DNA from 4 places in the Lutispora sp. QWL-02 genome. Region 1 is predicted to be linked to each of the others. Evidence: riboswitches for the same ligand, from Rfam matches in the RefSeq annotation. Region 1 holds a riboswitch; each other region holds the start of a gene.
The links. A riboswitch is a leader RNA that binds a small molecule or an ion and turns the genes downstream of it on or off. The one in region 1 is predicted to bind cyclic di-GMP.
Positions count from the first base shown of each region.

Region 1 (8,234 bases):
CTAAAGGTTCCATCAGTATAGCCTGTAACTATTCCACCTTTAGCCAAAGTAGCAATGTGTATATTTGACCATCTGTTTTTCGCTACATCAGAGAATTTATGAGCATCAGTCTTTATACTGTTTCTGTATTCAACGGTCAGAAGCCTATAAAATACTGCAGCAACTTCATCTCTGGTGATATAGCCTTCAGGCTTTACTGTGCCGTCAGGATAACCTTGAATGTATTGGAAGTGATCTCCCTTATTCAACTGCGGCAAGCCTGCAGGAATCGGCTCATCAGGAATCACTACTATCTGATCTGGCTTATCTGGTTTATCCGGCTTATCTGGCTTATCTGGCCTTTCAGGCTTTTCTGGTGGGTCTGATTTTTTTGTAAAGTTAGCAGTAAAGGTCTTATCTCCCATTACCTTATCATCAGTTCCAGGTAATGCTGGAGTCCAGCCACTGAAATAATATCCGGAATTTGCAACAGGTGTTGGTGCTTCTTTATAGATTTCTCCATGTAATATCTTGTCTATTCTTGTTCCACCAGCTAAACTTCCATTAGGTCCTGCTTGATAAGTTATGGTGTATTCATTTAGTGCCCATTGTGCTATAAGGGTTATATCATATTGTGGCATTTTGAATTTATCTCCAGGATAATATGCTCCACTTTGGAATTCAGGTGCTTCTGGCACCTGGCTTGCCCTGTATGGTTCATATTCATACCCTTGTGCCATCCAATATTTAAAGTGATATCCAACAGGATTGGTAAATCCATTCGTTAAAACTGTTACTTCTGTTCCTGTAAGGTATGGATTGTTAGGATCTAACATTGTTCCAGCACCTTCATTAGGATTATAATTCACGTTATGCCACTGCTCTTCATCTACTACATAGTATACTGTTTCAACATTGCTGGCAGCATTTGCACTTACTGTCAGGCTTCCAGGCTGACCATCCTTCACCTTGTATCCGGTGGTTACTGAAGGATGAGCTATGCTTATTACTTGACCTACATATCCTGTTCCGGTTACCGGTGTCGTTACCCCAGGTACTGCATTTGTTGTTCCGTCTATATAGTAGTTTACTGTGTAGCCAAACTGCTGATCTTCGTCTACTACATAGTATACTGTTTCAACATTGTTGGCAGCATTTGCACTTACTGTCAAGTTTCCAGGCTGACCATCCTTCACCTTGTATCCAGTGGTTACTGAAGGATGAGCTATGCTTATTACTTGACCTACATATCCTGTTCCGGTTACCGGTGTCGTTACCCCAGGTACTGCATTTGTCGTTCCATCTATATAGTAGTTTACTGTGTAGCCAAACTGCTGATCTTCATCTACTACATAGTATACTGTTTCAACATTGTTGGCAGCATTTGCACTTACTGTCAAGCTTCCAGGCTGACCATCCTTCACCTTGTATCCAGTGGTTACTGAAGGATGAGCTATGCTTATTACTTGACCTACATATCCTGTTCCGGTTACCGGTGTCGTTACCCCAGGTACTGCATTTGTTGTTCCGTCTATATAGTAGTTTACTGTGTAGCCAAACTGCTGATCTTCGTCTACTACATAGTATACTGTTTCAACATTGTTGGCAGCATTTGCACTTACTGTCAAGTTTCCAGGCTGACCATCCTTCACCTTGTATCCAGTGGTTACTGAAGGATGAGCTATGCTTATTACTTGACCTACATATCCTGTTCCGGTTACCGGTGTCGTTACCCCAGGTACTGCATTTGTTGTTCCGTCTATATAGTAGTTTACTGTGTAGCCAAACTGCTGATCTTCGTCTACTACATAGTATACGTTAACTTCGGCTAACCCATCTGCTGTTACTTCTATCGTTGTTGGCTGTCCTGACTTTACTATATAGCCTTGGTCGCTTGTCGGATGAGTTGGCAATGCTGCAGTGCCTATTGGAGCCGTCCCTACATATGGATTTATTGCTATCCCAGGTACTGTATTTGTTGTTCCGTCTATATAGTAGTTTACTGTGTAATTAAACTTTTGATCTTCGTCTACTACATAGTATACTGTTTCAACATTGTTGGCAGCATTTGCACTTACTGTCAAGCTTCCAGGCTGACCATCCTTCACCTTGTATCCGGTGGTTACTGAAGGATGAGCTATGCTTATTACCTGACCTACATATCCTGTTCCGGTTACCGGTGTCGTTACCCCAGGTACTGCATTTGTCGTTCCGTCTATATAGTAGTTTACTGTGTAATTAAACTGCTGATCTTCGTCTACTACATAGTATACGTTAACTTCGGCTAACCCATCTGCTGTTACTTCTATCGTTGTTGGCTGTCCTGATTTTACTATATAGCCTTGGTCGCTTGTCGGATGAGTTGGCAATGCTGCAGTGCCTATTGGAGCTGTCCCTACATATGGATTTATTGCTATCCCAGGTACTGCATTTGTCGTTCCATCTATATAGTAATTTACTGTGTAGCCAAACTTTTGAGTATCATCCTTCTTAAATACTGCTGTATAGGTTGCAGTTTGTGTTACCGAATTTGGGAACTTAGGTACCCATTTATCAAACGCATACCCTGGATCTGCTTCATATCCAGGTACTGTCACTGCATCTTCCCAGGCAGTTCCATCCAGTATATCAGTGAATTCTAATGGTCCTTCTAATATTCCGTTGCCTCCGGAATTAAAGGTAACTTTATGCCACTTACTTGTATCCTTCATAAAGTTTGCTGTGTAGGCTGCACTTGCCGTTACATTTCCTTCGTGCCTTTTTGCGTTAATGTTTCCATCGCTCCATTTTTCGAATAGATAGCCTTCATCTGGAGTTGCAGTTACTTCCGTAGTGCTTTCTCCATGGCTTACTGTTTGAACAGCTGTACCGCTTATGCTTCCATTCTCACCTGCAGTATAGGTTACTGTGTATTTGTTTATTACCCATTGACAATAAAGCACATTTGGAACTGGATCTCCATTTCCAACAATTATACTGGCTCCTGGACTAAAGCTTGTTCCTGATCCGTCTGCTTCAGTGTTCCATCCTATAAATTCATGACCTTCACGAATGAAAGTATTTCCCAAAACTTCATGTGTCGCATTATTTTTTAGGGGAACAACTATCGGACCACCTACACCGCCATTTGCATCATAGGTTAACTCTGTTTCTGGTACTATGTCTCCCCATTGAGCGGTCAAGATCATATTTTCGGTAATAGTAAGCTTATCATTTGGATAATAAATCTTTCCACTTGCCGATTCTTTCCACCCAATGAATACTTTACCTGTTGGTGGTGTAATGCTTATTGCCGATAAAACAACTGCAGCTGTACCCATACAGTAAGAATTTGGATCAGCAATACTTCCATTTCCACCATTTACAGCATAGGTTATTTTGTAGATTTTTACATTCCACACAGGGAACAGCTCTAAATCATCGTAAACTGGCATACTAAAGTCAAATGGAACAAATGTATCATTTACAAACCAATACCAACCTAGGAAATCAGCTTCACTCAATCCTTCCGGTGTGTCTTTTATTAATTCACTTTCAACAATAGTCGCACCATGGTCAACTGTGAAAGTATTAGTTGAACCACCTGTTCCTTGTGTCACATGAGCTATTGCGTTGTGAACCGGAGGAACCCATTTTGCGTAAAGTATCAGATTCCCAGCCGGCATAGTGGCGCCTGCAAATACAAAAGCATCGCCCGCCGTGGCCTCGTTATTATACCATCCTTTAAAAATATAACCGTCACTGCTGCGGGTTGTAACATCAACCGTGTACTCACCTAATGCTTTGTCGGAAATATCTGCTTCATATGGAATGTTCGCAGCCGTGGCATTCCCTGTTGAATCATTCTTCTGAAAAGTAATATTATATTTATTTCTTGTGTATTTAATTTTAAACTCATATTTACCCGTAGCACTATTGTATGTGGAATACTGCGAGCCGTCATTCGGCGTTGATTTTACAGTAAACCCGGGAATAGCAATATAGTCTTCTATTGTTAGGTACATTGATGATTGAGTAAAGTAATAAGGGGCACGTACCTGAGGATATCCTGAGACATCTTCCAAATAGAAGATGGCATACTGAGTATTCCCCGCTGTTGCTCCATAGACTGTAAGATTGGCATTTGGCATAACAGGTGCCGATGTATAGAATGTGCTACCATTTTTAGTAGTGTACCATATATATGCAGGATACGCATTAACTGCCTGATTCCACCAATATGAAGTATTCGCACCTTGTTTAATGCTATTAAATGTTAGCAGTACGTTATTATTACTCTTTCTCTTAAATTGGAGTGTATATCTATCACGATCATAGTACACATTCTTAATAGCAGATCCATCACCCAATATAGTGACGTTCACTGCATTCGTCTTTGTTGAATTAAGATGAAACCCTGTATAGCTTCTGGAGTCATAACCCGCGTTTGCACCGGTTTGCCCTGTTTTAGCAGCAGTTTCTTTGTAAGTGTACCCGTCATCATTGGCATTTTCCTGCCAATATACTACCGTATATGGAGTATTAGTATTAGCCTGCCATACAGCATAGAGCTTAATGTCCGATGTGACTGGTAAGTTAAGATTATAAGCTGATCCATTAGATGTCAGCGACCAGTACTTAAATGTATATCCGGATTTTGTTGTAGCTTCAATTGTTCCTATAGAAGATCCACCTATGATATATTTAGGTAATAAAGCACTTCCGCCTTGAGTATCAAATGTAACCTTCCAACGATCTGCTAACACAGCATATAATGTAGTATCTTGTGTAATTATTGTGCTGAAATCAAACTCTGTCCCATCAATAGTTGTTGACCAATGTGAAAATGCTTTGCCTGGTTTATTTACAACCAAAGGAACGCTTGAAGGATCGACATTTGTATTAGGTTCAATTTCTTTTGTAGCTATTACATTACCATCATAGACAAAGTATACATAACATACATCTTCAAATACTGCATTTACTTTTATAATACTATTTGTTGTAACATTCCTAGATTCAGCAAAATTTATAGGAGCCGTTTCACCTTCAACAACCCAACCGATAAATTTTTTACCTGCTGATGCTTCCGGAGTCTTGGGTTCTACTAAAAATTCTCCATTCAGAATAATCTGTGTGTCTACTAGATCACTGCCATTATAAAATTGATAGGTTGCCGCTGCAGTAGTACCAACCAAATAAATTGAGAAATGGTCTGTGCTAAATCTAACTACTCCATTATGAACTCTTGCTGGCATGTTGTTAACCCTAATCCCATCAGTTGAGGCTTTTGGAACAGACATCGTTCTAAATTCCTGAGTTTTATTCCTGCTAATCATGGTAGGTTCTAAATGATAAACCAAAATCTCATCTAAATCATTAGTGAACTCAACGCCGGAAAAACTAACTGATACTTCTCCATTTGGCTGAATTTCGATACCATTCCCGCTTAACAAAGTAATATCAAATGCTAGAAACTGTCCTAAATTAATTCCTTCATTTTCCCTAATTGCTTCTACATAATCCAAAGATTCATTATCAGATATGAGTCTTGCTGAAAGAATTGTATCATTAGGTATAACCCCGGCATCAGCAGATACTGTAATAGTAATTCCATCAATTTCAGAAGTTAAAGTTATAGGTTTCTCGATAACTGCCTCAATCTTCTCATAATAAACTACAACTTTATTCAATTCTTCATCTTCGTTTATTACAAGACTAATGGGTTGATCAGCTAAAACCTGGTATCCTTCTACTTCCGGATGAGTAATCTCTATAGTAGAGCCTACATCGCCGGAACCTGTTACCACATCCAAGCCTGGAATTGGTTCATCTGTTTCTTTAAGCAAATATTTAATTTCGTAGACCTTCTGTATTACAGGTTGTTGAATAGGATTCGCAGGGCCTCCCGGATGCCCTCCATAAACTGCATCAATAACGGTGGTCTGCTTTCCCTCTCCGCTGCTATCACCTTTTGTTTGATTTAAATTACTCAGAATAGTTTCATCAGCAAATGCTGCAATGCCCACGTTGAAAATCATTACTAATACCATCAGAAATGCGATGGATTTTTTTAACTTTCCTTTCATTTTTTCACCTCCTTCTTTAATAAGCTGAATTCGCAATTCTTGATATTTCTATAAAAAATCAGGCTGCAATATTAAATAACATTGCAGCCTGACAATCATAGCTTAGTAAGCTTTAGATTCATAGCTTTGCGTCCCTAACTTTCGCTAGGTTTGCCTTTTCATTTCTATCGAAATTAAGCATAAAAACTAAATTCCCCTTATATGGCTACTTCTTCTCTTCTCATCATTTGAACAAAGATTTTTGCCAGATATGGGTCAAATTGAGTTCCTGCTTTGCTCTCTATTTCTCTTAAAGCCTCAGCATTATTTATTGCGCTTTTGTATGGTCTGTCATTTACCATAGCATCATATGAATCTGCAATGGCAAATATTCTAACTGTATGAGGTATTTCATCCTGTTTCAAAAGTCCAGGATAACCTTTTCCATCCCATCTCTCATGGTGTATAAGTATCAATTCATCTATTGCCAATGTCTCTCTCGATGCTCCTATGATGTGGTAGCCTATCTCGCTATGACGCCTCACTCTTTCCCATTCATCACTGTTCAAAGCACCTTTTTTCTGCAATATTTGTGATGGAATACCGATTTTACCAATGTCGTGGAACTCGCATAGGAGTTTTAATTCTTCCTTTTCTATATCAGACAGGCCCAGCTTATCAGCCAACATGAGGCACAGGCCTTTGAGCCTTTCATAATGTGCCTTTGTTTCAAAGGATATCTCCTCTAGCCTATCCTTAAGATACTTGATCATTGACAGCTTCGCTTCTTTGCTCTCCGTAAGCTTATTGAAATACATCCTATCCTCGGCTTTTCTATAAATCTCAAATATGTCTTCTTCTCCATTTTTTTTAGTTGCTGCTCCAAAGCTAATGCTTATTTTGATAAAGTCAAGAGGATTTGCTATGCAGTCTTCTTTTATTCTATTTACTATAGACAAGGCAGTTTTTTCTGTAGTTTTGGGAAGCAAAACTACAAATTCATCTCCCCCCACCCTGCTGACTATATCTTCTTTTCTGAAAGCCCTCTTCATTATCTCAGCTACCCTTTTTAAAGCTTTATCGCCCATGTCATGACCAAAAGCATCATTTATAAGCTTAAGTCCGTTTAGATCACCAATTATTACACTTATGGGCAATTGTCTAAAGCTGTCCAGTCTTGAAAGCTCCTCATCAAAAAAGTCTCTGTTGTAAAGGCCTGTCAATTTATCCTTATAGCCAAAATACTCCCGCTTCTCCTCTAAATCATATATTTCTCCCCTATTTCTTATGTGGTCGGCAGACGATTCCTTTGATTTTTTGATTCTTGAAATATCATTATAAAAAAGTATTAGATAGTCTCTATCATCACTAAAAATATTGATTGAATACCATCTGTCTAATTCGTATATATGCTTTTCAAACTTTCTTCTAGTCTTTGGTATCATGTTGTAGTAAATATCCTTTATCCCAAATACATCGTTTTCATATTCCAATACTATTTCAGATATTTTTCTGCCCAGTATTCGTTCAGCCTTTATATTTGTAGCGTTTTGAAAATTATCACTTAGGCTTACCAATATATAGTCAACAAAATGTCCATCATCATTGATAAGGGCTTTAAAGCTAAGAAAAAAATCATATTTGGAAGGATACTCCATCATGTTCTCACCCCTGACTCCAATATTTTGGTCAAGCTATTGATTACACTATATCATTCGCCTGTTTCAAAATTTGTTTAGTTGGATTACATTCGTATTCTTTCCCAATTATATTTTGATTTCTTTTCGGTCACATCTGAATTACACAAAAAAAAGGAATAAAAAAAGTCCTATTTCTAGGACTTTCTATACTACATTCTTCTCTGAGGTCAGTGGCAGAAACTCAATGCTTATTTTAAAGCTATCAGGTTTAACTATGCCGGAAAAATTCTTCTTTATTCTTGTTTCAATTTCCCCTAAGCTATTTTCTTTTGCATCATGAAGCAATATGATAATCTGAGTATCATTCCAGAAGGAAAAGACATCACCCTTCCTTAAGGATTTCTCCAACACTCCTGTCATTATCCTAACCCTCTTTTTTAATTCTTCTATATCACATCTGTTTTTATCATCACATCTCAAAGTAATAAGGCTTATGAAATCTGATTTTCCATCTCTTAATTCTTTTCTTTTTTGAATATTAAATAAAAACTTAAAATAATCCGTATCG
Region 1 covers NZ_CM177762.1:4,107,864-4,116,097, forward strand. Annotated here, with positions in the region: gene AC4HCY_RS19600 (S-layer homology domain-containing protein) at 1-6,047, opposite strand, end outside; cyclic di-GMP riboswitch class I at 6,127-6,212, opposite strand; gene AC4HCY_RS19605 (HD-GYP domain-containing protein) at 6,245-7,687, opposite strand; gene AC4HCY_RS19610 (BTAD domain-containing putative transcriptional regulator) at 7,871-8,234, opposite strand, start outside.

Region 2 (8,234 bases), 430 kb from region 1:
TCGTAAATGTTTCGTATGTCTACAGCGGCTAAATCCCAGCCGCTTTCCTTCCATCTTAAGCGGAAAGATGCACCGGAAGCCGCCATAATATACGAGTAATGGACATTTTGCCCCATATAATTCAAAACAGCCTGCAAACACATAGGAAATGGAGTGCATTGCCAGTCGCCATCATAATTGCGCCCATAATACACTTTAGGCACACCATAAAGAATGCAGCTGTTTTGTGTTTTTAAAGTTTTATTCACAATATCAACCTCCGATAAAATTGGGAGGGCAAGCTTTGAATTATCAAGATTTAAAATAGCAGGAGCATATATGCCTGTACAAATACACTTTCTTCCGCATATAAAACTTGAATTTTTAAATTCCGACGGTCTTATGCCTATTTGACGCTTGAAAGCTCGAGTAAATGTGTCATAACTGTCAAAGCCATATTCAGAAGCTATCTCTGTCAGGCTTTTTTTAGTTGATGCGATTTCGAATGCACAGTTTGCAATCTTTCGAGCCACGATGTAATGGGATAAAGTGATATTGGTTTTTTTCTTGAATATTTCTCTGATGTGACGATAAGAAAAATTCAAGGTTTTCTCAAGTTCCGCAAATTCAAGCTTTTGCTTTATTCGCTCTTCGATGAAAGCAATAATTGCACAGGTTTCGATCATGTAATCCAAAATTTTACCTCCCCCTCTAATCTTTTCTTCCGGAAGTGATTATATTATAATTCAAAAAGAACGTCATTGCTCGACGTTTCTGACGTTCTTTTTAGATGCAAAACTAAATAAATATCCTAAAAACATAACCCTATACAGCGACCTCCACTCCTAAACAGGCAAAACTGATATAATATAACCGCCGGCAATTAAGCTTATAAGGTTTGCTATAAAAGCATAAATCAAGATATAGCTTTTTTTATGCTCCTTAATGAAAATGGGAAGCGCAATCATCTCGGCAGTGAATACAAAAAACTCTCCTATGATCAAGGCGAAGATCAAGTAGCTAGGCATCAGCGAGCCTCCGCTATTCAGCCAGATATTCAACACGCCCTGAGTAACAAGGTTCACAGCAAGAAATACAAGCCAGCTTCTCTTTTTCCTGAACCTGAAGAGCATGAAGATCACGCCTTCAAGCAAAAGCGTGAGCAATAACCGGATTGAGACCAGGAGCACTGAGCGAAGCGGATATTTCCCAGGTGTAAGCTCTTGAGTGGATAAATTCAAGGTGAACACATTATTATAGCGCTGCAAGGGTCCGCTGATCGTAAATTCAAAGCTCTCCCCGTTTGTGGCGGCTTTGAACGTATACTTTCCGTCAGCCTGCATATCTCGCGAATAAAAGGCGTAATATCCTTCCCATGCAACCCGTCGGACTACCGCTTCCGATTGTTTTTCATTGGATACCAATGCAATTGAAAGATCATCCGGCGGATTGATGACGAGTATTACCAATGACGGCGGTTCCGCAGAGTTTGCCATAGCTGGTGCAGACAGGATTGACATCATCAGCATACCTAATACCATAATCAGCAGCAAGCATTTACCAGTCTTGTTCATATTAGAATCCCCCTCTAACTTCACAGCATTTTTTAACACAGATAACTTTATTCAACCTATTCCCCCAGCTTATCCAGTCCCGGCAACATCAATTGCTCATACTCATTTTTATCCTCAAATTTGTGAAGATAGCTGAAGCATTCATTAATGTCACACAATATACCATGGGATCTGCATATTCTTTTCACCATGCTCATCAGCTTGCCGTTGTTAGGGCTGCTTACTTGATATGCATAGCCGTACTTTTCAATATATCTGCCTTTCATCCCGGGAAAATGCTCATCCAACTTCTTATAGAAGTATTCCCGGTTCCCCTCTCTTAGGGTCAATCCTATGCCAAAGCAGATGATGCCATGTACTTTCGCCTCTATACAGTAATCCAAAATCCCCAGGATATTTTCCTCCGTATCATTGATAAACGGTAAAACAGGACTCAACCAGACTACCGTAGGGATTCCGTTATCGCGCATTATCTTCAACGCTTCAAACCGTTCTCTTGTGGTGCTCACATTGGGTTCGATGACCTTATTCAAAGCTTCATCATAAGTAGTAAGGGTCATCTGTACTACACACTTTGACTTTTCATTAATTTTTTTGAACAGTTCCAGGTCTCTTAGAATTCTTGCGGACTTGGTCTGTATAGCCAGTCCGAATCCATAGTGATGAATAAGCTCAATGCATTTTCTGGTGTTGCCCAATTTTTCCTCCAGATGAATATATGGATCGCTCATTGCCCCGGTGCCGATTATGCATTTTTTCCTTTTTCTGCGCAAAGCATCCTCTAAAAGTTCTGCCGCATTTATCTTAACTTCTATATCTTCAAAATCATGATGCATCTGATAACACTTGCTCCTCGAATCACAATAAATGCATCCATGAGTACAGCCGCGGTATATATTCATTCCGTTTTGAGCTGATAGGATACCCTTTACTTCTGTTTCATGCATAATGCTCTCCTCTTTGTTCAATCACTTTTTATCACATAATAAGCTTACATATCCTCATATACCGGTTCTCCTTCAATAAAGGCAGAGACGAGTCCAAGCTTTTCAAAATAAGTACACATCTTTTGACATGCAAATTTTTCAGTGGAATAATGTGTTCCTCCTAGAATATTAATGCGGCTTTTCCGCTCAAGCTCATGAACTTCTGAGTAATCTTCATTGTTGGCTGAAATGCCTGTAATAAGAACATCAGCTAAAGTCTTGCTTGTTGAATATTCGCTGAAGTTATCCAACGGCACATGTAAATTATATATAGATACTCTATTCTCTCTAAGCTTTGCTAATGATTCTTTCTTTGAAATTAGGAGAAAGATACTCTTCTAATTCGCCCATGTATTTCGCCCAGTTATCTCTCATGTTTTCCGAGATAAAATCCCGTTCCAATCGATGGTATAGATCAGCAGACTTCATAAAAACCCCTCCATTACACTTGATTATAAATTATATGTTCTTGCTATTATTATACCAGTTACGATTGTCATAACCTATATGCTTAATACCGATAAAGTAAAAACAGGTGATTTTTCTCACCTGCCTGATAATTTATTAAATTCCTACCTATCGATTATTGAATCCAAGTTGTCAATAAATGCTTTAAATAATTCCCGGTCGAATTGCCCTTTTGAATTCTGCATAATATTTAATGCCTTTTCTATTGAATATGCCTTTCTATAAGGTCTGTCGGAAGTCAATGCGTCAAATACGTCACATATGCTTATAAGCCTTGCTACTTTAGGGATCTGCCCCGCCTCCAAATGCCAGGGATAACCCTTTCCATCCCAGCGCTCATGATGAAAGAATGCTGCAAACTTCATTTCCTTGGGCATATGAGTTCGCTTTAATATGTTATAACCAAACTGAGAATGCTTCATCATGCTGCTAAATTCTTCAGGCTTAAGCTCACTTTTTTTATTCAGTATACTGGAGTCAACTTTTATTTTACCAATATCATGGAACAAGCCGGAATAATAGATCGTATTAATATTAACTTCATCACCCAGCAGCTCAGTAAATTTTTTTGAATATTGAGCTACATTCATCGAATGCTTGTAGGTATTGGAATCAAATTTCAGCAGCTTCAGCAGATCATCAATGTTGCTCTCAAACAGATCAAAATCATTATCATTGGACACAACGAATTCACCTCAAAATTATACTTCATTTTTCTTATATAGTATCTATATAAAATCCTAAAATTATAAAAGCCATGGCGCTATAATGGCCATGGCTTAAAAAAACTCTATCTTGGCGGCCCGACTGTCATAGTGTTTCCACCTTAGACTCGTAGCTTTGCGCCCCTACCTTTCGATAAGTTTGCCATTATCATATAGCATAACAGTAATACTAAAATAATATTTAATTGCATTTGCTGTAAATCCTGCTGTGTTTATAGCTGTGAATTGATATTATTGCGAAAAGGAATTGTTTATTCAAACAACATTACCATTATATTTCCAATTACCTTTTATGTCAATAACTGTTTGTTTTTGTACGCTGTTGTCATATATTGAAATAGGTATGAAAAAGAGCAGCAAGCTTAGCTTTCTGCTCATGTAAGCCACTATAAAGTTTTAGAAAGAGATAACTGTATTTTTATTTACTGAATGGTATAAACTTTAAATATTTTTCATATTTTTTATTAGCATGTTTGCGCATGAATCAGATTTTGGAGGTGTGATTATGTTTAAAAAAATTTCAAAAAAACTCCTGATCATTCTACTTGTATTATGTGTGCTTATTTCCAATACATATGCCAACATACCAGGACAAGACCCAAATGAATGCAGCTCTTGTGAACAGCAAGCTGACAGATATACAGGAAGCTGTGCCGGTGGTCCTGACATACCAGTAGAATCATGTATTTACTATGATTATCCTCATCATCACTTTAGAATGTACGGCGCATCTTGGTTGGAATGCCGTCATTGCGGAAACAGAGAGACAAGTGCAAAAATAACAACATATGGTCCTGTACTATGCCGAATAGAACATAGTGAAGACTACTATCCTCATTTGGGTGCGAATGCCGCCATAGGTAAAAAGTATCCGGTCAGCTACTTCCGTAAATAGTTCTAAAATAGTTATAGCCCCTAAAATTTATTTGATATTTTTAGGGGCTTGCTAATATTTTTCTAATTCTTTTTTCTACATACACCGGTGAGCCTGGTTTAGTTCCGCCAAATTCGCGCAAATGGAAAGGCTCTACCATATAAACGGCGTCTTGTATTAGACCAGTTTCCGACACGCATTCAATTCGGGCCACATTCACCTTATTCATGGAAATTAAAGCCATGGAACTGCCGTAATTGAAGGCCCTAATACCATTGGAAATGCCGCTGGTACCCCCGCCTGAGCGGAAAAAATATCCGAATGAGAATCCTTTTCTGTTCAAATAAATGGAGTAAGTAAAATCATTTAAATGCTTATCATAAAACAGCAATGCACCAAGATCGTCCGTCACAGATTTGGATACCTGCCAGCTATCATCTATTTTTTGAGATTTACGAGCATCGCCCTCAAGCCCGTCTCTGTTTACTCCGACGATGGAGAATCTGAAGCAGGCAGAAATTCCAAGCAGCAATAAAAATACAGCAAAAATAACATAAACTTTTTTCATATCCTCACCTCGAAAAATATAAATCATCCTTATCCGCATAAAACACTAATTTAGAGCAATGCTCTGTAAGGTCTGATCCCTATACAAGAATTTATAATGTTATCGAAGCAACAACCTCCTGAGATTTGACTTCAAAGCCTAAACCCTTGGCCAGACTGATTGAAGCAGTATTTTCAGCATCAACCCAGTATATAGGAAGAATGCTATTATTGACACACCATTTCACTGCTTCGGTCACGACTTCTTTTCCAAATCCTTTATTCCTATAAGCCGAATCAGTCCATACAGCAATATTCCCTCCGCCAAAATCTATATCAGAAATTTTGCATGCGGATACGACTTTCTTACCATCAAGTACAACAAACTTCCTGCCTTCTAAGATTTCACCTTTTTTGCTCTCCCAGGCTTCCGTTTTCTCCGCTTCATCTATATTTTCTAAAGCCTCCATGAAAATTTCCTTGGTTAATTTCACGGCAGACGAATTCGATGAACTCCATATATCATAATCTTCGCCAGGAATTAATCTATACATCTTCCTCAACTTAAAGCTTTCTAATTTATTGCTGAAAAAAATGTCAAGCATCTCAATTATCTCATCTGCATCGTCAACAGCTTGTCCTTTAATAAACTCAAATAAATCATCATAATATTGAGGTGCTACTGAAAAAATCAATCTTCCATCTATATGTGTTGATATCAGGTATTGTACAAATTGGCCATTTAAAGGTTTATTTCTTTGATCAGAGCTAAATATCCTTTTACCTATTTCAAGTTCCTTTTTATCTATGCTCAAGTAGCCATAGTAATAATCTTGAAATGTGAAGTTCAATTAAGTTCTTCTCCTCTCATCATATTGAAATTTTTTCTTTGAGAATCTTTATTCAGCAAATCCATAAACCTCTGTTATATGGAATGCTATTTCTTTTTGCACACGTACAAATTATGTAAGCTATATCCTATGAGAGAAGGGTTATCAAATGTCATAAAGTGATAATCCAACCATTTCTCTAGCTCACTCTCATCTAAAGCATTTATATTATCCCTCATCATGTGAACTATCCCGTCGGTTCCAACATGCTCTAATTTTTCTGCACTAAAACCGGCCATAGTTTCTTCCATTTCATCGTAAGTTGAAAAATAAAAACAATTTTCACCTTCCTCTGATTCGATTCCAGATTTAGTTATACTTCTTAAGGATTCATCATTAATATAATTTTTATCCCTGCTTATTTGAATAACGTATTGAGCATATCTATTTATATATGCAACAGCCAAAATGCCGCCTGGCTTCAATACCCTCATACATTCACCTATGCATTTAATCCGGTCTTCCAGCTTTGAAAGATGATATATAGGCCCCAGGCATAAAACAACATCAAAAGTATTTGAATCAAACTGCGATAAGTTCCTTGCATCGCCAAGCTTTATTTCTATATTTTTCGACTCAATTGTCCTGGCCTTTTCCATCATCAACTCAACATTTTTCTGTACAATATCCAATGCCGTAATCATATGTCCTTTATTGAGATAGTAGAATGAATATCTTCCGGTTCCTGCCCCAACTTCCAATATCCTCGCATCTTTTTTTATCTTCTTATCCAGCACATGAGTTGTTGAAATGAATTCAACCTTGTGAGAATTGTCCTTGATCAATCTTGACTCTTCATCGTAACCCTCATAATACTTTGCAATTCCTTCCATGTTGTAATCTCCTCCTTAAGTTGAGTAGAGTATGTTATATATCTTCAGAATGACTAATATTTTGTTCAATTCGTTACGCTTTGCCTTTTTCTTTTAATACGCTCTTTTATCTCAATTATTACCGAAAGTAAAATAGTGAGAAGCGTATAAATTACGAAAATACCTTGATATGCACCGGGGCCCAACGGGTCTAAAAAGCTGGTAAACCATACATAAGTGAAAACCGCTATCATTGAAATAGCATAGGATATTATGTGGGATAAAAGCTTGCTTTTTAACCTGAACTTATCAAATAATGTAATTGTTATGACGGCAATCAAAATAACCACTGCCCTATTTATAATATGATAATTTGAATCTGCTATCTGTCCCCGGCACAATTGCCAAATGTTGTCCGCTAATGTTGCAACCGTAAAAATTACACAATATAATAATGCTGAGTTTTTAACGGTTGGGACAAAATTTGATTTCATTTAATTCCCCCAATCATTACTTAAGGTTCTTGTATTGCTCTTCATAATCTCTATTAATGTTTTTCAGAAATTTCTTCAGATAAATTTTTGAAAACTCTTCGGATGAAATATCAAATCTATTTAGGACATCCATAAAATACATTATAACATCTCCTAATTCCTCAATAAAATGTTCCCTAACATCGGGGTTGTCCATAATTTCCGCCTCGCCCTTTTTCTTTATAATTGCAATAGCCTCTCCAATTTCTTCAATCATATAAAGGATAAAGAATTTTGCATATTCCGGCTTCATAGGAGACCAGGTCTCACTATGTTTCTCCCATAAGTCATACGATAATTTTAGCATATCTGATATTTTTAAATCATTTTCATTAGTAGTCATTTACTCTGCTCCTCCTTGGTTTATAACCCTCTGCAAATACACAATATTTTGCTTGTCCTATTATCTTCCTCTTAATCCTAAGAGGAAGTTATATATCGGGGCTATCTTTTCAAATCCTTCAATTAAATCATCCACTAGAAGCGGAGTAAATAAACGTTCATCAATCTTTCTGCTGCAAGCAAAGTATAATTCTTTCCTCTGATACCATTCATTTAATTCTTCCGGTAAATCAGGATTAATAATTCGCTTATATTTCTCGCCTTCAAGTTTAAATATGTTTTGTTTCATGTATAGGGAATGAATTTTAGTGAACTTCTTTTCTCCCTCATCTATCATGCTTCTTAGCTTTGACATAAATTCTTTTGGTAAATTGTAAAAACCCATTCCATATCTATAATTATCGGGGCATATCTCAAAGAAATACGTTGGTTCTGCTTTCCAGTCCTGATATGTCCTTTTGAAAGCAATCCACATATTCGTTCTATATGGACTCTTGTCTTTTGA
Region 2 covers NZ_CM177762.1:3,677,115-3,685,348, forward strand. Annotated here, with positions in the region: gene AC4HCY_RS17480 (helix-turn-helix domain-containing protein) at 1-665, opposite strand, end outside; gene AC4HCY_RS17485 (hypothetical protein) at 825-1,553, opposite strand; gene AC4HCY_RS17490 (SPL family radical SAM protein) at 1,610-2,500, opposite strand; gene AC4HCY_RS17495 (hypothetical protein) at 2,828-2,968, opposite strand; gene AC4HCY_RS17500 (HD-GYP domain-containing protein) at 3,112-3,690, opposite strand; cyclic di-GMP riboswitch class I at 3,802-3,886, opposite strand; gene AC4HCY_RS17505 (hypothetical protein) at 4,238-4,627, shown strand; gene AC4HCY_RS17510 (hypothetical protein) at 4,668-5,174, opposite strand; gene AC4HCY_RS17515 (GNAT family N-acetyltransferase) at 5,266-6,003, opposite strand; gene AC4HCY_RS17520 (class I SAM-dependent methyltransferase) at 6,090-6,875, opposite strand; gene AC4HCY_RS17525 (DUF6608 family protein) at 6,941-7,348, opposite strand; gene AC4HCY_RS17530 (MazG nucleotide pyrophosphohydrolase domain-containing protein) at 7,365-7,730, opposite strand; gene AC4HCY_RS17535 (DUF2461 domain-containing protein) at 7,791-8,234, opposite strand, start outside.
Region 2: it holds a riboswitch for cyclic di-GMP, as region 1 does, so the genes downstream of both, AC4HCY_RS17500 (HD-GYP domain-containing protein) here and AC4HCY_RS19600 (S-layer homology domain-containing protein) in region 1, are expected to answer to the same signal.

Region 3 (8,234 bases), 1.6 Mb from region 1:
TTAGGAAGTACATCAAAGAAATATTTAGGTGAGAATGGTCTGTAAAGATGTACCTTTACAACGCCGACTTTTTCGCCCTTGCTCATGAGATAATCGATAGTTTCTTCTATTGCTTCAGTTACAGAACCCATAGCGACGATTATGTTTTCTGCTTCCGGATGTCCATAATAAACAAAAGGCTTGTAATCTCTGCCTGTTAGCTTGCTTATCTCATCCATGTAGCCTGCAACTATATCCGGTATTCCTTCATAATATGTGTTTGATGCTTCTTTAGCCTGGAAGAATATATCCGGATTCTGAGCAGTACCTCTGGTTACCGGGTGCTCAGGATTTAATGCATTATTTCTGAAAGCATTTACTGCATCATAATCAACTAATTTCTTAAATTCGTCGTATTCTATGACCTCTATTTTCTGTATTTCATGAGAGGTTCTAAATCCGTCAAAGAAATGTAAAAACGGTACTCTGCCCTTTATGGCTGCTAAGTGAGCAATACCGGCCAAATCCATAACCTCCTGAACTGAGCCTGAAGCCAATAGAGCAAAGCCTGTCTGTCTGGTAGCCATGACGTCCGAATGATCCCCAAATATGGATAGGGCATGCCCGGCTAATGCACGAGCTGTTACGTGAAATACTCCCGGAAGAAGTTCTCCTGCAATTTTATACATATTAGGTATCATTAAAAGGAGTCCCTGAGAAGCGGTAAATGTACTAGTCAACGCTCCTGCTGCTAAGGAACCATGTACGGCACCGGCTGCGCCTCCTTCTGATTGCAGTTCAACCACCTTTACTTCTTGACCAAAGATATTCTTCTGTCCATAGGCTGCCCATTCATCTGCGTATTCCGCCATAGGTGACGACGGCGTAATTGGGAAGATGGCAGCCACATCAGTAAAGGCATATGACACATACGCAGCAGCCGTATTACCATCCATGGTCTTCATTTTTCTTGCCATTGTGAAACCCCCTAACAATAATATTTAATTTTTCACATGTCCACATTTAAGTATATAAAATATTGACTTCAATGTCAATTTGAGATATTAAAAAAAAGCCGCAAGAGCTTACATAAAAAGGAAAGGCCTGCAAGCCTTCCTCACAAATCCTTCATATGTAGCATGCTGCACGGCCGCTAAAGCAAAAATCGGAGTGAAAATCTATCAGCTCCGATTTGCGATATTTTTTATAAGTCTTTATAATACTCTATTTTAAACCATTTTTTACTTTCCAAAGTATCTATCTAATAATCCCTTGAAAGCTTGACCGTGTCTTGCTTCATCCTTGCACATTTCGTGTACTGTATCATGTATTGCATCATAGTTAAGCTGTTTTGCTCTGGTTGCAAGATCCTTCTTGCCTTTGCATGCACCGTACTCAGCTTCTACCCTCATCTGAAGATTTTTCTTTGTATCAGCAACAACTACTTCGCCCAACAGCTCTGCAAATTTAGCTGCATGTTCTGCTTCTTCAAAAGCAATTCTCTTGTATGCTTCTGCAACTTCAGGGAAGCCTTCTCTGTCTGCCTGACGGCTCATAGCTAAGTACATACCCACTTCTGTGCATTCTCCCATGAAATTCGCTCTTAGACCTTCTATAACTTCAGGATCTACATCCTTTGCAACACCTATTCTATGCTCATCAGCCCACTGCATTTTTTCTGCAGACTGCTCAACAAATTTTTCTTTAGGTGCACCGCATTGAGGGCATTTATCCGGAGCACTATCTCCCTCATGAACATATCCGCAAATTGTACAAACAAATTTTTTCATTAAAACAAACCTCCTATATGTTATTAGTATTTATAACCAAAATTGACTACATAGCTATTATACTATAATACTTATCCTGATGCTAGAATATTAAGTCTCGAAATAGCCCATACAAAGGATATACCTTGTTAATGGATAATGATTCTCCGTTTCTTTCACTATATCTTGATTTTTGAATATATTTATTCTGTTAATCCACCATAAATACTTACCCATTTCTAATCGGCTCTATCAAGATTTAAATTCCAGGGCAAGGTATTAAAAGGACTGTTTTTATCTTTTAAGATAGATTGGTTGGCCCTATTGCGGTAATATACCTCTGTGAACTCCTCATTTCTATCCTCCCCAGACCAGAATTCATAGCCTTTTATATAATGCTCGGCCATTTCCTCCCAGGATGAGTAGGTTTTTTGTATGACTCTGGATGCATCCATGCAAAGCTCATAGGCTTCTTCTATAGTTATATAACCAGCTGTGTAGCTCCAGCCTGTGATCTGCACTATGCGGCAATAATCCCAAGCGATTAAACCCTTATCCTTCAATCTCTCCCGATTATTTATATAAAGCTTATATATGAAGGGCAGCTCCTCTCCCTTATTGATCGCATCCTCTAAAAGCTTAAGGTTTTCACCGGATAGCTCTGCCTCCATTTTTCTGTAGGACTTTGTATGTCCTTCGTTCTCCAGCCATTCTATAGCCCTATATAAATCCTCTCTGCTTTCAATACCCCATCCTTCCTTCAGGGCTCTTCTTGAGGATAACACATTGCCCACAAATCTGTAATTTCCGCCTATAACATGATAAACACCGTAATTATACATATAGTTATTAACACTGGGAGCTACAGCCCATTTTTTCTGCTCTTCGGTATACTTTACTCTGCTTTCGTCTTCCCTCACTACTACGGCAGGAGCTGTATAATCCTTAAATACCTTAACCTCTTCACGGCTTACTATTTGACCTAATTCCTTCGCTACAAACTCAACAGGCACAAAAATTGACCAATCTTTGAGCACAGGGTCTATATATCTCTTCTCATCCAATATGGGAGCAACCTTGAGACTAACCTCCCTGCCGTTTACCTTTGCTGTTTTGTTACCTATTTGGAGGATAATTATTTTATCAAATTTTTTTATAGTGATTGTCTTTGCTGCTTCATCCCACTCTAAAAAAGCACCGAGGGATTCAGCTATCTCCTTATAGGGAGCCAGAGGTATTCCGTTCTTGACCCTCAAGCCCGATGACATTACTAGTCTCTTATCAATCATCAATGCCATGTCTATTAAGCTATAATACTCATCAGTGTTTTTTAAGTATGAAAAGAGAGGGTCTTTTTGAAGCCTGGCAGAATACTCCTTGTTGAATTCCCGACCCAATGCTTTTTTTATATATTCAATACCGCCTGCTTTATCCCCTTTAGCCATTTGGATTCTGCCAAGATAATAATATATCCCTGCCAATTTGTTATCCCTGATATTTTTATTCTTTTCTATCATCCTATAGCTCTTATCCTCGGCGATCTTCAGGCATGCCACCGCCTTCTCATTCTGGCCCAACTCATTTAATACCCTGCCTTTATAATAATTGGCTTGCCATAGCAAAGTGTCAGCAGGATTGGTTTTCAGTACTGCATCGCAGCTATCAATAATTTGCTTATACTTTTCCATGGCAGCTGCTTTATCATGCTTAGCTAAAAGTGAATCTGCCTCCTTAAGCAATTCTTCCAGTGTATTCCCATCAATTTTCACATTGCTTACTGTACTGCCGGCATAAGCATAATCTATAACGGAAAGGCTTAAAATCAGCATCAGAGCTAAGATCAGCGCTGTGCTTTTAGTTATCGTATGCATTTTATTACATATCATTGCTGCTCCCTCCTATCCTGTCTACCTTTGATACAGCACTTTGTTGTTTTTCATGATTATATTTGCGCTATTTCCCAGGACTATTTCCTTTGGTCTGTTTGCAAACACAGTGCTATTTTCAATCTTTCCCCTGGAGCTGAAATCAAAGGTTATGCCTGAGGCTCCGTTTTCAGCTATAGTGCTGCTGAGTATTTCCGCATAGGAACTGCCTTCTACCGCTATGCCCTGGGAATTGTTCTTAGCTGCTCTATTTCCTTCAATATATACTTGAGCAGTGTCGTTTACATATATACCGCTCATTTTATTACAGCTTATATAGTTCGAAGATATATATGCAGCAGTGCTTTGACCTGCATGTATACCATTCATCTTGTTAAACTCCAGAATGTTGCCCTTTATCGTTGCCTTTGGGGCTTCATATAGTTCAATGCCATTGCCGTTATCAAATATTCTATTGTTTACAGCTTGAAGCTCATATCCCTTTTTAACATTAATCCCAGCTAACTGATTGTTATCGATATTATTATTGATAATCGTCAGCTGCTTTGCATTGTCTGCTGTGATTCCATATTGCCCGCTCTTGCTCAAATAATTATATTTAATAATTACCTTCCCGCTGCTATTTACTTTTATTGCACTTTCTTTGCTTTGAGTGATGAAATTATGTCTAGCAACGATACCGGAATTATCAGCTGCTATAATTCCATCCATGCAATTTTTAATTATATTCCCTTCTATTTCGGGGTTTGAGTCTCCGTCAATCCTTATCCCTGCACCGGCGGGACCGTTTATTATGCAATCTGATATAATGGGGCTGCCCTTGCTTATATAAATGATCTCCCTTCTGTCCTTGCTCTTATTTCTGAATTCTATTCCACTTATCTTCACTTTGTCCGAGCTTACTGTCAAAGTATTCTCGCCTTCGGCTTCTATTATTGCTCCTGGTTTTCCATGCAGTTCTATACCATCCTTATTGACAAGAAGGCTTTCATTATATATCCCCGGCTCAATTGTTATCCTGCTGCCCGGAGCTGCCTTTGTCAGAGCTTCGGTTATTGTTGCTATTTTGCTGAGCTTACCGGATTTATCAACCACTATGCTGCTGTCAGCCATAGCAGCCTCGCCATTCTTATTTATAATATTTTGCATATATGTATCTAGGTTTTGTGATTTGGACCATTCTTTTGATATGCTTTGCCCGTTCCTTATTTCCTGAGCCAATATGTAATATCTGAGATTGAGATAATAATCATAGTCCTTTATGCCGTATATATCAGCCTTACTCTTGATGAGCTTTTCAAAATAATCACCCAGTTTATTTTGAAAAGCCTCTTCTCCTATCTTTTTCCTGTAGGCTTCATAATTTTTTGTATTAGTGATGACATTATATACTACCTTTAGTTTATTGCCGTCATAAATGCTTGAGCTTTCAAATTTCAGCTCCATATCATCAAAAGTATCCTCCACCTGAACTCCGAGGTCAGAAAGGAAGCTTACATGCTTATCTTTCATTAAGTTTTCATGCTTGGAAAATGGGATATAATAAGTATATTCATCCTCCGATACATTTGCAGATATGCCCAGCGCTTTGCCCTCCTTATCCACCAAAACCGCACCTGCAGTACCGAAGTATCCTGCGCCCTTCATGCATATATACTCTACCGCTCCAACCTTTTTTAGTCCAATATATTCTCCCGGGTCTGCTATGGGATAATCCATAGTCTGCCATGATATGGAATAAAGGGCCTCCCCGGCTTGCAAGCCTTTATAGTCTCTTATCTGCAAGCCTTTTTTATTGCTGTACGCCTTGCTTACAAGCACTGCCATATCAGCTTCAGAGCTTATATTAGCCACTACTCTGGTAAGAGAGTTGCTGACTCTGAAATCGCTCCATCCCTCCAGCAGGCTTCTATTTGTAACTGCGACCCCTTTATCCCCAATCAGAATTCCCGTGCCTGACTTGACTGCTCTGCTGACTTGACCCTCACAGGCTTCAATCTCTACGATGTTCTTTGATAATTGTTCTTTGATTTCCTTTGGAAAAACGCCCTCTTTTATATGCATCGTTCTTTTAATATTTTCAATTGTTCCATAGTCCAAAACAAAGCTGTCACGGGTGGTATCAGACAGCACAGTTACAGATGTTGAATTAACCAATATTATAACTAAAACTAAAACCTTACATAAAAACCTCTTTAATTTCATATGCGACCTCCTAATATAGTAATCTTTTTCCGCAAAGCCCCTGCTCCAAAATATTTATCACATAAAAAAACCCGCGCCGAAAAAGCGCAGGTGTATTTCTGTGCATAAATTTCGGCAGCCCGGCTATCATGGAAAGCTCTTTAGACCCGTGGCTTTGCGTCCTTATCTTTTGATAAGTTTGCTCTTTTCAAATTTATCATATATTTTAATTATATAAGTTACAATAAATACGTTACATAGCTTTTATCACTGACTGATAACGATTGCAGAGTTTCGGGACTAAGAGTTTGTAAGCTTACTGCTGTAAAATATTTAATGCGTTATATATAGAAATATTCTACATATTTTAGTTTTTCCCTTCTTTCTCATATTCTTTGAACTCGTTGGAATTGATGTCAATATGTAGTGCCATTATTGCTTTTCTGTTCTATTTATTAATCTGATTCAATATACTTGGATCTTTCAGCCTCCCATCCTCTGTCCAAAGTACAATCTTTGAGATTATCTCCGCAGTTTTTGGATCTTCATCAACAAAGGGAAGGAATATCCTGCCTCTATGCTGGGAGTGTACATGCAATATGTTCAATACTGACTATATCTATTGCCGCCAGTCTCTTATTTTCATTATTGCTGTCGATCAAGCGCTTAACACAAGCAGACAAATCCTTTGAAGACTGCTCTCCGGATTTGTATTGCAAGAGATTTTCTATCAAGGCATAATCTTCTTTATTCAAATTTAATTTATTTACTATAGCGAAAGCACTGTTTCTTACTGATGAGCTTCTATCCCCAAGCTTGTTGTATGACTCTAGAGCCTGATGTATGCCTCGCCAAAAGAAACCTTGCCTACTGCAAGCTTCTCGCCGATTTGTTCTTTTGTCAGGTAATTCAAAAGTGTGCCGCCCTTCACCTTACTGTTGAAACTCTTTATATTTTCGCTCACGATTGCAGCTATTAGCTGGCGCAAGGTGGAAGGTCGGCTGCTTATATGTATTTCTTCTTTAGAAATATAATTTTTACGGGACCCTGCTTGCTTTACGTTAACATATAGCTTCACACACATATCTCCTTACTGGTTATATAATTATATTTGAGTATATTCTAGCATATAACTTTATGAAATACCGGCTATCTGCAAACGCAATTCCTGCCTTTTTTCTTTGCGCGATATAATGCTTTATCTGCAGATTTTAAAACAGCATCCGGAATTTTGCAATTTTCGTTTTTTTGTGCTGCTCCTATGCTTACTGTTATATGAATCAGCTTTGATGCATTTGAGCTTTTGGTTCTATTTTTAGGCTTCTTTTTTGGTCTATCCTTACCACGTATTGCAAACCCTCTCTTTGCAATCTTCTCTCTCAATTCTTCTAGATGTGGCAATACATCATTTATGGCCTTGCCCGGAAAAAGAATTGTAAACTCTTCTCCACCGTATCTGAAAGATTTTCCTCCCCCACTGACATCCTTTATAATGGAAGCGACCAGCTTTAAAACCTGGTCTCCAGTATCATGCCCGTAAGCATCATTAAATTTTTTAAAAAAATCTATATCCAGCATAGCGATGGAGTAATTAACGCCCAGCTTCATCATATCTTGCTTAAGGGCTCTGCGCGATGGCAATCCTGTGAGTTCATCATAGAAAGCAATGGAATAAGAGTATTGGATTATCGAAATTATGAGAATGATTCCTGACGTTGTTAAAAATATTGGATGAAGTATTTTGTTGCCATAATCATAGAGCACAAAAAACAATGCAAATAGCACCCCTGCAAAGTAAATATCCTGTGAGGATTTATAAAAAATATGCCTGAGCACAAGTATTATAAAAGTTATGAAAAAAGCTGCAAGAGCCGGCTCAGATATTGAGGTTATAGAACTGAGTTTGGCTGGTAATATGCTTTTATTAAGCATGCCGAGGATATCTCTTCGCTCCGAATTGATCACCCAATAAGAAAACAATAATTGAGAAATAATAAAACCAATACGAATAAGCCCCCATAAAGTTAATACTCCTCTTTCTTTTAAGAAAGAGAATATCAGAATATTTATGGGAATCAATATACAAATTATTGAGTAAATATCTTTAGCCGCTGTTTTTCCGATATTTGCCTGAATATAATTAATGGCAATAAAGCACAGGGTAAGGATTATTAATGTGAAAAATTCCCGATTGCGGTTAAATTTCAAAGCTATAGCAGAGCCTATAAGAAATGTAATATAGGGAGAAAGCTTTATAATATCTAATTGCTGCTCTGTCATCGTGTCAGTCTTTGTAAAAAAAATATATGCTGAAATAATTAAAATAAAAGGCAATAAGGCAGAAAAAATTGTTTTAATTTTAAGCTTCAAAGTTGATGACTCCTTCCGGAATATTTTTATGTCCAAAAATATTATC
Region 3 covers NZ_CM177762.1:1,212,607-1,220,840, reverse strand. Annotated here, with positions in the region: gene nifJ (pyruvate:ferredoxin (flavodoxin) oxidoreductase) at 1-956, opposite strand, end outside; gene AC4HCY_RS05380 (NADH peroxidase) at 1,221-1,769, opposite strand; gene AC4HCY_RS05375 (DUF1266 domain-containing protein) at 1,988-3,634, opposite strand; gene AC4HCY_RS05370 (right-handed parallel beta-helix repeat-containing protein) at 3,656-5,839, opposite strand; cyclic di-GMP riboswitch class I at 5,950-6,032, opposite strand; partial or broken gene AC4HCY_RS05365 (DUF7737 domain-containing protein) at 6,267-6,419, opposite strand; gene AC4HCY_RS05360 (DUF5724 domain-containing protein) at 6,394-6,591, opposite strand; gene AC4HCY_RS05355 (hypothetical protein) at 6,648-6,896, opposite strand; gene AC4HCY_RS05350 (GGDEF domain-containing protein) at 6,968-8,188, opposite strand.
Region 3: it holds a riboswitch for cyclic di-GMP, as region 1 does, so the genes downstream of both, AC4HCY_RS05370 (right-handed parallel beta-helix repeat-containing protein) here and AC4HCY_RS19600 (S-layer homology domain-containing protein) in region 1, are expected to answer to the same signal.

Region 4 (8,234 bases), 2.0 Mb from region 1:
TCCGTCAGGACAATTTTGTCCGCATGCTCCTTTTTCAGCATGATAAAGCTGGCGATGTTGGACGGAGACTTCTCAAAGTAGTATTCCTGCCTCTCACCATCAAGCCCGTACACATATCCGACGACGAGATCCTTTTTTAGCAGTTCTGGTAATACTTCCTTTTGCATATCTATTTCCTCCTTGATATTTTTGTTTTAATCTCAGAAGGATACGACAGGACGGAAAAAGCCCGCCCTGCCGCATAGTTTCCAAGATCAAAAAATGATCTGCTTGTTCTTCATTGCGAATTGACGCTTCTATTCGACACTACTTCCCGAAGCGAAAAGAGCCTTACGGCTCTCAGGGCGACAGCATAAACGGCTTGTGGTCAATAAGCCTCATAGGAATCTTACCTCTCCCAGGATCTCTGCGAGCCGCCCCCATTGCTTGAGTCTGTGGCTGGACGGAAGTAGCATTATCACTGCCCATTTCATTGCGAAACAGTCCACCAAAGACTGTTTTATGACCGGGCGTTCCCGCTCGTCACCTTCGATGCCATCGGTTCGACGGATGTCTTACAATCCGCAGGCAGTCTCCGCGCGCCCGTCAATGTCGCTGCCGCTTTTCACACGGCTGGACAGCTCATGTATTTATGCTGTCGGATATGAAATTTTCAAAGAGCAACAGGGGAATAAAAAAATCCCCTCACTTCTTTAAGGAAAAAAGTGAGGGGCTGGACCAAAAAACTTTTTATTTTTCTAAAATTTTTTTGAGCTGACTCAGTATTCGTTTTTTACGATTGTGTATAGTCATGCGCGGAATGCCAGTCTCCGCAGCCAATTGATGCTCGCTTTTTTCGAGGTAAAACAGCGCTATAATCAGCTGGCGTTCAGCTTCGTTTAGCAGAAGCAGGCATTGCCGGAGCCTTTCAAGCATATCCCGCTGAGTAATTTCATCCTCCACAGAATTCTGTCTTGAGGCTATTATGTATTCCAGTGAAATACCTTTTTCCTCAGCTTCCTCCAGAGAGATGGTATTGTTTGAGTAAAGTTCACCCTCATAAATCTCATGCTCCCTGTGCTGGTAATAAGCCTTATAGACTTCTTTGGTCACAGGGATGCGTTTTTTGTTGACTACCAATGTATATTTTTTCTGCTCCATGAGCTTGTCCTCCATTTCGTGAATTTGAAAATCCGGAAATGAAGAACAAACGGAGGAGAGCGGCATCTTAGGGCAATTCTGTGCAACAAAAAAAGAGCGTACTTACAGACACAACTGTCTATTTGTACACTCTTAGTATTTATTTCATTTTTGATATGCTCTGATGGTTCGTGTTGATGACCGTACTGCCCTAATAAACAGTACAGGCTTTTTTTAACCGTTTACCGATTAAAACAACGCATTCAATGATGTCCGCTTCATCACGCCAGGCCGCTGATCGGCAGCGGCCGTTCGTTTCTTACGACATACTGCGAAAGCATAAAAACGCCCTCCAATCCCGCAAGTCGGAGGGTTTCGTTTCTGGTCATTTAGGCATGTAGACAGACCCGCCAAACTCACGTTTTTTTTATTTGGCGGGTGTCGCCTGATGTTGACCTGTCATATGAAAAAACCTGCCGCAAAAGGGCAGGCTTAGCAAGTAATCCTTTACGGCAGCCAGGCTATCGTAATGCGCTCGCATTTTAGACCCTTGGCTTTGCGTCCTTGTCTTTCGGCAAGTTTGCCCTTACTCTCTTATGGATCTTCCTTGCAAAATTATAACAATATATGATTGTATAGATTTAATAAATATTGCTTTTGTTTTATTTTCTTGCTCAAGCGCCGTAAAGCAGGTAAACGGTTATTACTGTGCAGCCTGCAGTCCCCGGCAGCAAAGTATACTGTGAAATCGTCATCAAGCGGGTTACCGCATGTTTCAATTAAATCGCAATTAAAATTAAAAATAGCATCCTTAATTTTGATATAATTAGCTCGGTCATTTTATCGTGCATGTGTAATATAAGGAAATTATTTAGCGGTTCATGGCAATTAATTTTGATGGATGAAGTTCACTTAAACCTATGATTGGCTCCTTATATACCTGCTTGCCAGGTGTTACATAATCGCCTCACCTATATGTTATTTACTTATTAGAAATCACTTGCAATTTCTATATTATTGAGTAATAAATGTATATACTAACATGCGCAATTTTAATTAAAGGTTAGCAATTTCGTATTGTTATAATCAGAAAACGATTATAACGGAAAGGAGACACTATGAAAAATCTTGAAATAGTGATAGCCGCTATCCAATATATTGAAGCACATTTGACAAGCGAAAAGATCAACCTGGATATTGTTGCCGAGGCAGTACACTATTCGAAATACCACCTCCACCGCATTTTCACCGATACGGTAGGGCTTTCTATACATGACTATACGCAGCGCAGGCAGCTGACTGAAGCTGCGAAACTGCTGGTTTTTTCAGACAAACCCATTATTGATATAGCAATTTTAGCCGGCTACGACAGTCAGCAAGCTTTCAGTAATGTATTCAAGGTTATGTATAAGCAGTCTCCTAACCAATATCGAAGAAATGAGGTGTTTTATCCATTGCATCTTGAATACAACTTCAAGGACCAACACGAATCGCTTGAGAGCACGCGAAAAAGCTCTGTGAGGAAAATCCGCTTTGCCAAAGAAGAGGATATTCCGTTATGGATGGATTTAGTGCTCCTTGTTATTGACGGGTTCCCCTATCTGGAAGAGGATGAGCATTTAACGACTCTAAAACGCTATATCGCAAACAAAGGCGCAATTCTTATGACCGATAATAGCATTTCTATTGGAGGTATGATGATCAACTACGAAACAGGCAGCATCGATTTTTTAGCGGTACATCCGCTTTACAGGAACCAGGGTATTTCTCAAGATCTCTTGAATGTGGCGCTCACCGAGCTGCTGGAGAATAAGGAAATCAGCATAACCACATTCCGAGAGGGCGACAAAGCAGATACAGGATATCGAAAGGCTCTTAAGGAGCTGGGCTTCGCCGAGGCGGAGCTTTTAACAGAATTCGGATATCCGACGCAAAAAATGATTTTACCCAGGGAGGATTCAAATGACTAATGCACAGCAGCTAGACAAGGGCGCATTGCGTACGTCTGTCCGTATAAATGAAAGTAAAAAGCAACCACCAAATGATACTTCAGCTTTTCCCGATGAAATCGCGCATCTTGAGGATACCAGGTTCAAATTGGATGATGCCATAAAGCAGGCGAATGCTTCAGTCGAGCAAATTGACAAAGAATATATGGCTTCTAAGCATTACATGGTGCAGTATCGAGGTGAAATCGATCCACACGAGATGTTCCAAAGTGAGCTTGCATTAAAGCAAATTGACAACCGCGGAGCCTTTGCGGTAAAGATTCGAGATAAACTTTTGAAGCTCCTTGATTCACCTTACTTTGCCCGGATTGACTTTCAAGAAGCATCCCAGGAGACACCTGCCGCCTTTTACATTGGCAGGTTTGCTTTCAGCCATGATAACGAGCTTTTGATTTCGGATTGGCGCTCCCCGGTCGCAAGCATGTTTTATGATTGCGAAGTTGGCCCGGCGGGATACGATGCCCCTATTGGAAGAATCAGCGGCAAGCTGACACGTAAGCGGCAATTTAAAATCAAGAATGGCAATATGGAATACGCGCTGGAGAGCTCGGTTAATATCCGGGATGATATTTTGCAGCGCGAATTGAGCCATACTTCTGACGAAAAGATGAAATCCATCATCGCTACCATTCAAAAGGAGCAAAACTTGATCATCCGAAACGAAAAGGCGGGAACCCTTGTTATTCAGGGAGTTGCTGGTTCAGGAAAGACATCCATCGCACTGCATCGGATTGCTTACTTACTATACCGCTTCAAAGACAGGTTATCGGCAAAAAACGTAGCAATTCTGTCCCCAAACAAGGTGTTTGGAGATTATATTTCCAACGTACTGCCGGAACTCGGCGAGGAACCTATTTATGAGATGAGCTTTGAAGATATTGCCAGGATACAGCTTGATGGCGTCATCCGTTTTGAGCAGGACAAGGATCCTTTTGAAGCAAGCGACCCCAAATGGACAGAACGAGTACGGTTCAAATCCACGCTGGATTTTGTAAAGCTTATGGACGAGTATTTATCCCGGATGCCTGAAGCTGTCTTTAATCCATCAGATTACACTTTCGGCAGATTCTCTGCCGAAAGCGAATGGATACAAAGCCGTTTTGCCGCTTATCATAAATATCCGGTTAAACGGCGGCTTCAAATAATCGCGGAGGATATTCATAACCGTTTTGAAACCGACAACTTCATGGAGGAACCTTTGCCAAAGCCCAGGGCTATCTTAAAAAGCCTGACCACGATGTTGAAGGTTAAGAATACTCTAGCGCTCTATAAAGACTTTTATAAGCAGATGAATATAACCGATAAATTTGTGATGCCCGCAAAAGAAATCCTCGAATGGTCTGATATATACCCATTTATCTATTTTTACGCCGCTTTTGAGGGCTTGCAGGAGAGCCGGGCTATTCGCCATCTGGTTATCGACGAAATGCAGGACTACACACCGGTTCAATATGCGGTGATAAATATCCTATTTCAATGTCATAAAACAATTCTCGGTGACTTTGGACAGTTTATTAATCCAAATCATTTGCACACGCTGGGAGACCTGCGTGTGCTATATGAAGGCTCGGAATTTATTGAGCTTAACAAGAGCTACCGCTCAACCTATGAGATTATTACATTCGCCAAACGGATTAAAAATATTGCAGCCCTTGAAGCGGTCGAGCGTCATGGAGATGATCCCAGCCTCATATGTTGCAGTAATGAGCAGGAAGAGCTGGCGCAGATAATGGAGAATATGGACTCATTTCAGAATAGCGAGAATGTGACCCTTGGAATAATCCTGAAAACGAACGGCGAAGCTAAAGCCCTTTATGATTCGCTGTCTAAAAACTACGAGGTTCACTTAATTTCACCGGAAAGCTTGAACTTCAAGAACGGCATAACAATTACCTCAGTCCAAATGTCAAAAGGCCTTGAATTTGATGAGGTCATCATTCCTGCGGCTAATGACCGTACTTACTTCAGCGAATACGACCGAAGCCTTCTTTATATTGCTTGCACAAGGGCAATGCACAGATTATCTCTAATATATGCCGGTGAATTGACCCATTTAATTGGTCCATAAGACAGAAAACCAGTTTTTCTACTCTGGTCCCTATATTAAGAGTCCTGAAAAATCAGCCAAAGGCCTAAAACTCAAGCCCGTCCCTTTAGGTATCGGGCTAGCCACCTTTTTTCACAAAAGGCAGCAGCTTCTCGCCAAGATATTTGGGGTTAAGCCCGAAAAAGTTACAGGGCCATTCATAGCATAAAAGTGACTGTCAAAAACCCGAGTACACACATCATAATATTGATTGAAATAAATCATATCATACATAAAAATTGACTTGGAAATGAAACGTGTCTTAGCTATAATATAAAAGATAGGGGGGATGTACTATAAGCGATTTGCATTGTTACACAAGAGCAATCCGGCATTTATGAAATTAAGAATATTGTTACTGTTCCTGAATATCAACGGAAAGCCTGTTGAGAATATAATTCTTTCAAGGCATAAAAGACCGCTATAACTGTGTCAATTATAATAAGAGCTATCCATTTAAATGCTTCATAAACACATCCCTCAAAAAATCTTTATAAATTCTAACATGTTAACCGATATTACATTTTTCTACGAGCGTCTAGACTGCAGATTCCATCCGCATGCTCTCACAATTCGTTTTCTGACAGGCTTTTTTTATCCTCCACAATATTTATTAGTGTTGTGTCAGGCTCATGATACCTACGATAAAAGTGTGTAAAAGTTGTGTATGTAAAAAATTTATTAACTAAAGGAATTTTAATAAGCCAGGAAAGAATGAAGTATGCTGCAAAAAATGAAATCAACATGTAAATATAACTAAGCAGTATCAGAAAGAAGAAAAAATAATTTTCAATTGGTATTATTTTACTTAATCCATTTAATACATTGAAAGGAACTGGCAGAGTTGCCACAAAATATAAACCTATTGCAAATGAATGGCTTGCTTCAACTGCCTTATTAGGACAATAGCCCATACATCTCATACAGCTTTCACATGCAAATGTCCAATAAGGACGTAATTTCTTACTCCCTACCATTCTTATTGCCTGAACTGGACAACTCCTAGCGCAAAAACCACAACCCGTACAATTTCCTGAAGCGAAGAACAATTTCGATAGGAAAAATCGACCTATGACTAAATAACCTAGAGAAACAGGACTTAGTATAAGACCTAAAATCAAAAATATAATTCCCCTGTAGGTTTTTTTCCCTTCAAAAATCCTTTTCATAAAAGAATCTGTCTTAACCTTTGCTCTACCAATAATAAATCTGGAGTTTTCAAGATTTATACCCCAGTGTAAAGACATCCAGTTTGATGGCATGTCAAGGCCCATGATTCCACGAACAATGTAACCCTTTAAAAGTAGTATGAGTGCAATAAGATAACCTGCTGTACCTTCGAGTCCTGGAAAAGGAATCGATGCAATTATGCTCCCAGCTCTAGTCGCCACTACAAAAGCATGTTTTCCATTTCCATGTGGCAAGTGTAAAACATACCGAATTACCTGCCAAGGCGCTGTAAAGCCATGTGTTGGGAAAACTACCCCGACCAAGTTTTTGGCTTTATCTCCCAACTCTGATTCTTTATAGTATTTTGATATCTGATGTAGCTTTGAGGTTATGCCTTTTTTGTTGGCTATTTCCTCCATCCATGTAGCCGCTCGATAAGAATTTCCTGTTCCACTCATGAAGTATATTACCATTGAACTATACTGCATACTTTGCCCCCCTACCAAATAAAGGACCCAGCCATCGTCTTGCGCACCCGGGACTCCCGACGTGTTTGTCCCGCCAGGGCTGGAATACCCCAACAGTTTTCCTAACCGCACCCTCGCGGGGAATCCTCGTGTTATATGACGTTTCCTGCCCGCGAAGCCAGAGCACCATGGACGGCACACTCTATAATAGACAGCTCCTAATCAACTATATAGTTGCAGCGTGAGGGCAGTGTTTAGGCGGAGTACTCCTTAAGCACTTTCTTCTTTTTAGCTTCTATGAACATGACATCATTACTTGTAAACTCGTTTTCAGCTACTAATTTATTATTAATTGATAGTAAAATAAACCCATTATTATTTAATACCTCTTTAATACTATCTTCTGTATAGTAATGATCCCAGGTAATATACTCCCTAGGGCTTTCCCCCTCTTGAATTATTATTGTCCGTGACCCCCAAGCCTTTTGATCTATAAAATGCTTGACTTCTTCTAATATAAAATGAGGTTTATCACACCAGAATCCACCTTCATCTGAATAATGCCAATTTCTAGTTTCATGCATATTTTCACATAAGCCAGTTTTGAAGACATCGAATATAAAAATACCTTCATCCGATAGCGCACAATTGATTTTTTTGAGAAAAATAGACTGTTCTAAAGATGTTAGTGCACCAAAATCACAATAGATACATAAAACAGCATCGTATCCTATGCCAATATCATCTTTAATATAATCTGCACAATGATAATCTATCTGAAGATTATCTTCTATTGCTTTCTTTCTGGCGTAGGATAATGATCGTTGTGATATATCTATTCCGGTAACTAAATATCCCATTTTTGCTAACAATGAAGTATACAGACCGGGACCACAGCCAAGATCTAAAACTTTTCCTCCTTTAGGAATCTTTTTTATTATCCAATCAATAGTCTTTCCTATTGTTTTAATATTTCTACTTGCAGCATCATTACCAAAGTCAAGGTGAGCATCTAGCATATTATTTGAAATATATTCATCTGTCCAAATAAAGTGACCACTTCTTTGATATAGCTTTAATTCATTAAGAATCAATTAATATCTCTCCTTTCCAACAGTTTGCGCCAGTACTCCACTAATGCATTTCTGGAATAATACCCCTTGCCTATAACAAAACCGTCCAATTTCTATCTCTGTACAACTTACCACCCTCATTCGTATCAGTTTTAGCACATAATATATAAATAATCTATGTGTGCACAATATTTCTAATTCTCTTGTATAATATTTATTTTGCCTCCTTAATTTAATAGAATGTGTAGATAGGAACCTACAACATTCTCCAGAATAAATTAGTTTCAGCGATAAGAAAACTAAGGATGAA
Region 4 covers NZ_CM177762.1:2,104,554-2,112,787, reverse strand. Annotated here, with positions in the region: gene AC4HCY_RS09805 (recombinase family protein) at 1-167, opposite strand, end outside; gene AC4HCY_RS09800 (sigma factor-like helix-turn-helix DNA-binding protein) at 730-1,140, opposite strand; cyclic di-GMP riboswitch class I at 1,628-1,714, opposite strand; gene AC4HCY_RS09795 (GNAT family N-acetyltransferase) at 2,238-3,089, shown strand; gene AC4HCY_RS09790 (HelD family protein) at 3,082-5,196, shown strand; gene AC4HCY_RS09785 (EFR1 family ferrodoxin) at 5,781-6,872, opposite strand; gene AC4HCY_RS09780 (class I SAM-dependent methyltransferase) at 7,106-7,945, opposite strand; gene AC4HCY_RS09775 (hypothetical protein) at 8,181-8,234, opposite strand, start outside.
Region 4: it holds a riboswitch for cyclic di-GMP, as region 1 does, so the genes downstream of both, AC4HCY_RS09800 (sigma factor-like helix-turn-helix DNA-binding protein) here and AC4HCY_RS19600 (S-layer homology domain-containing protein) in region 1, are expected to answer to the same signal.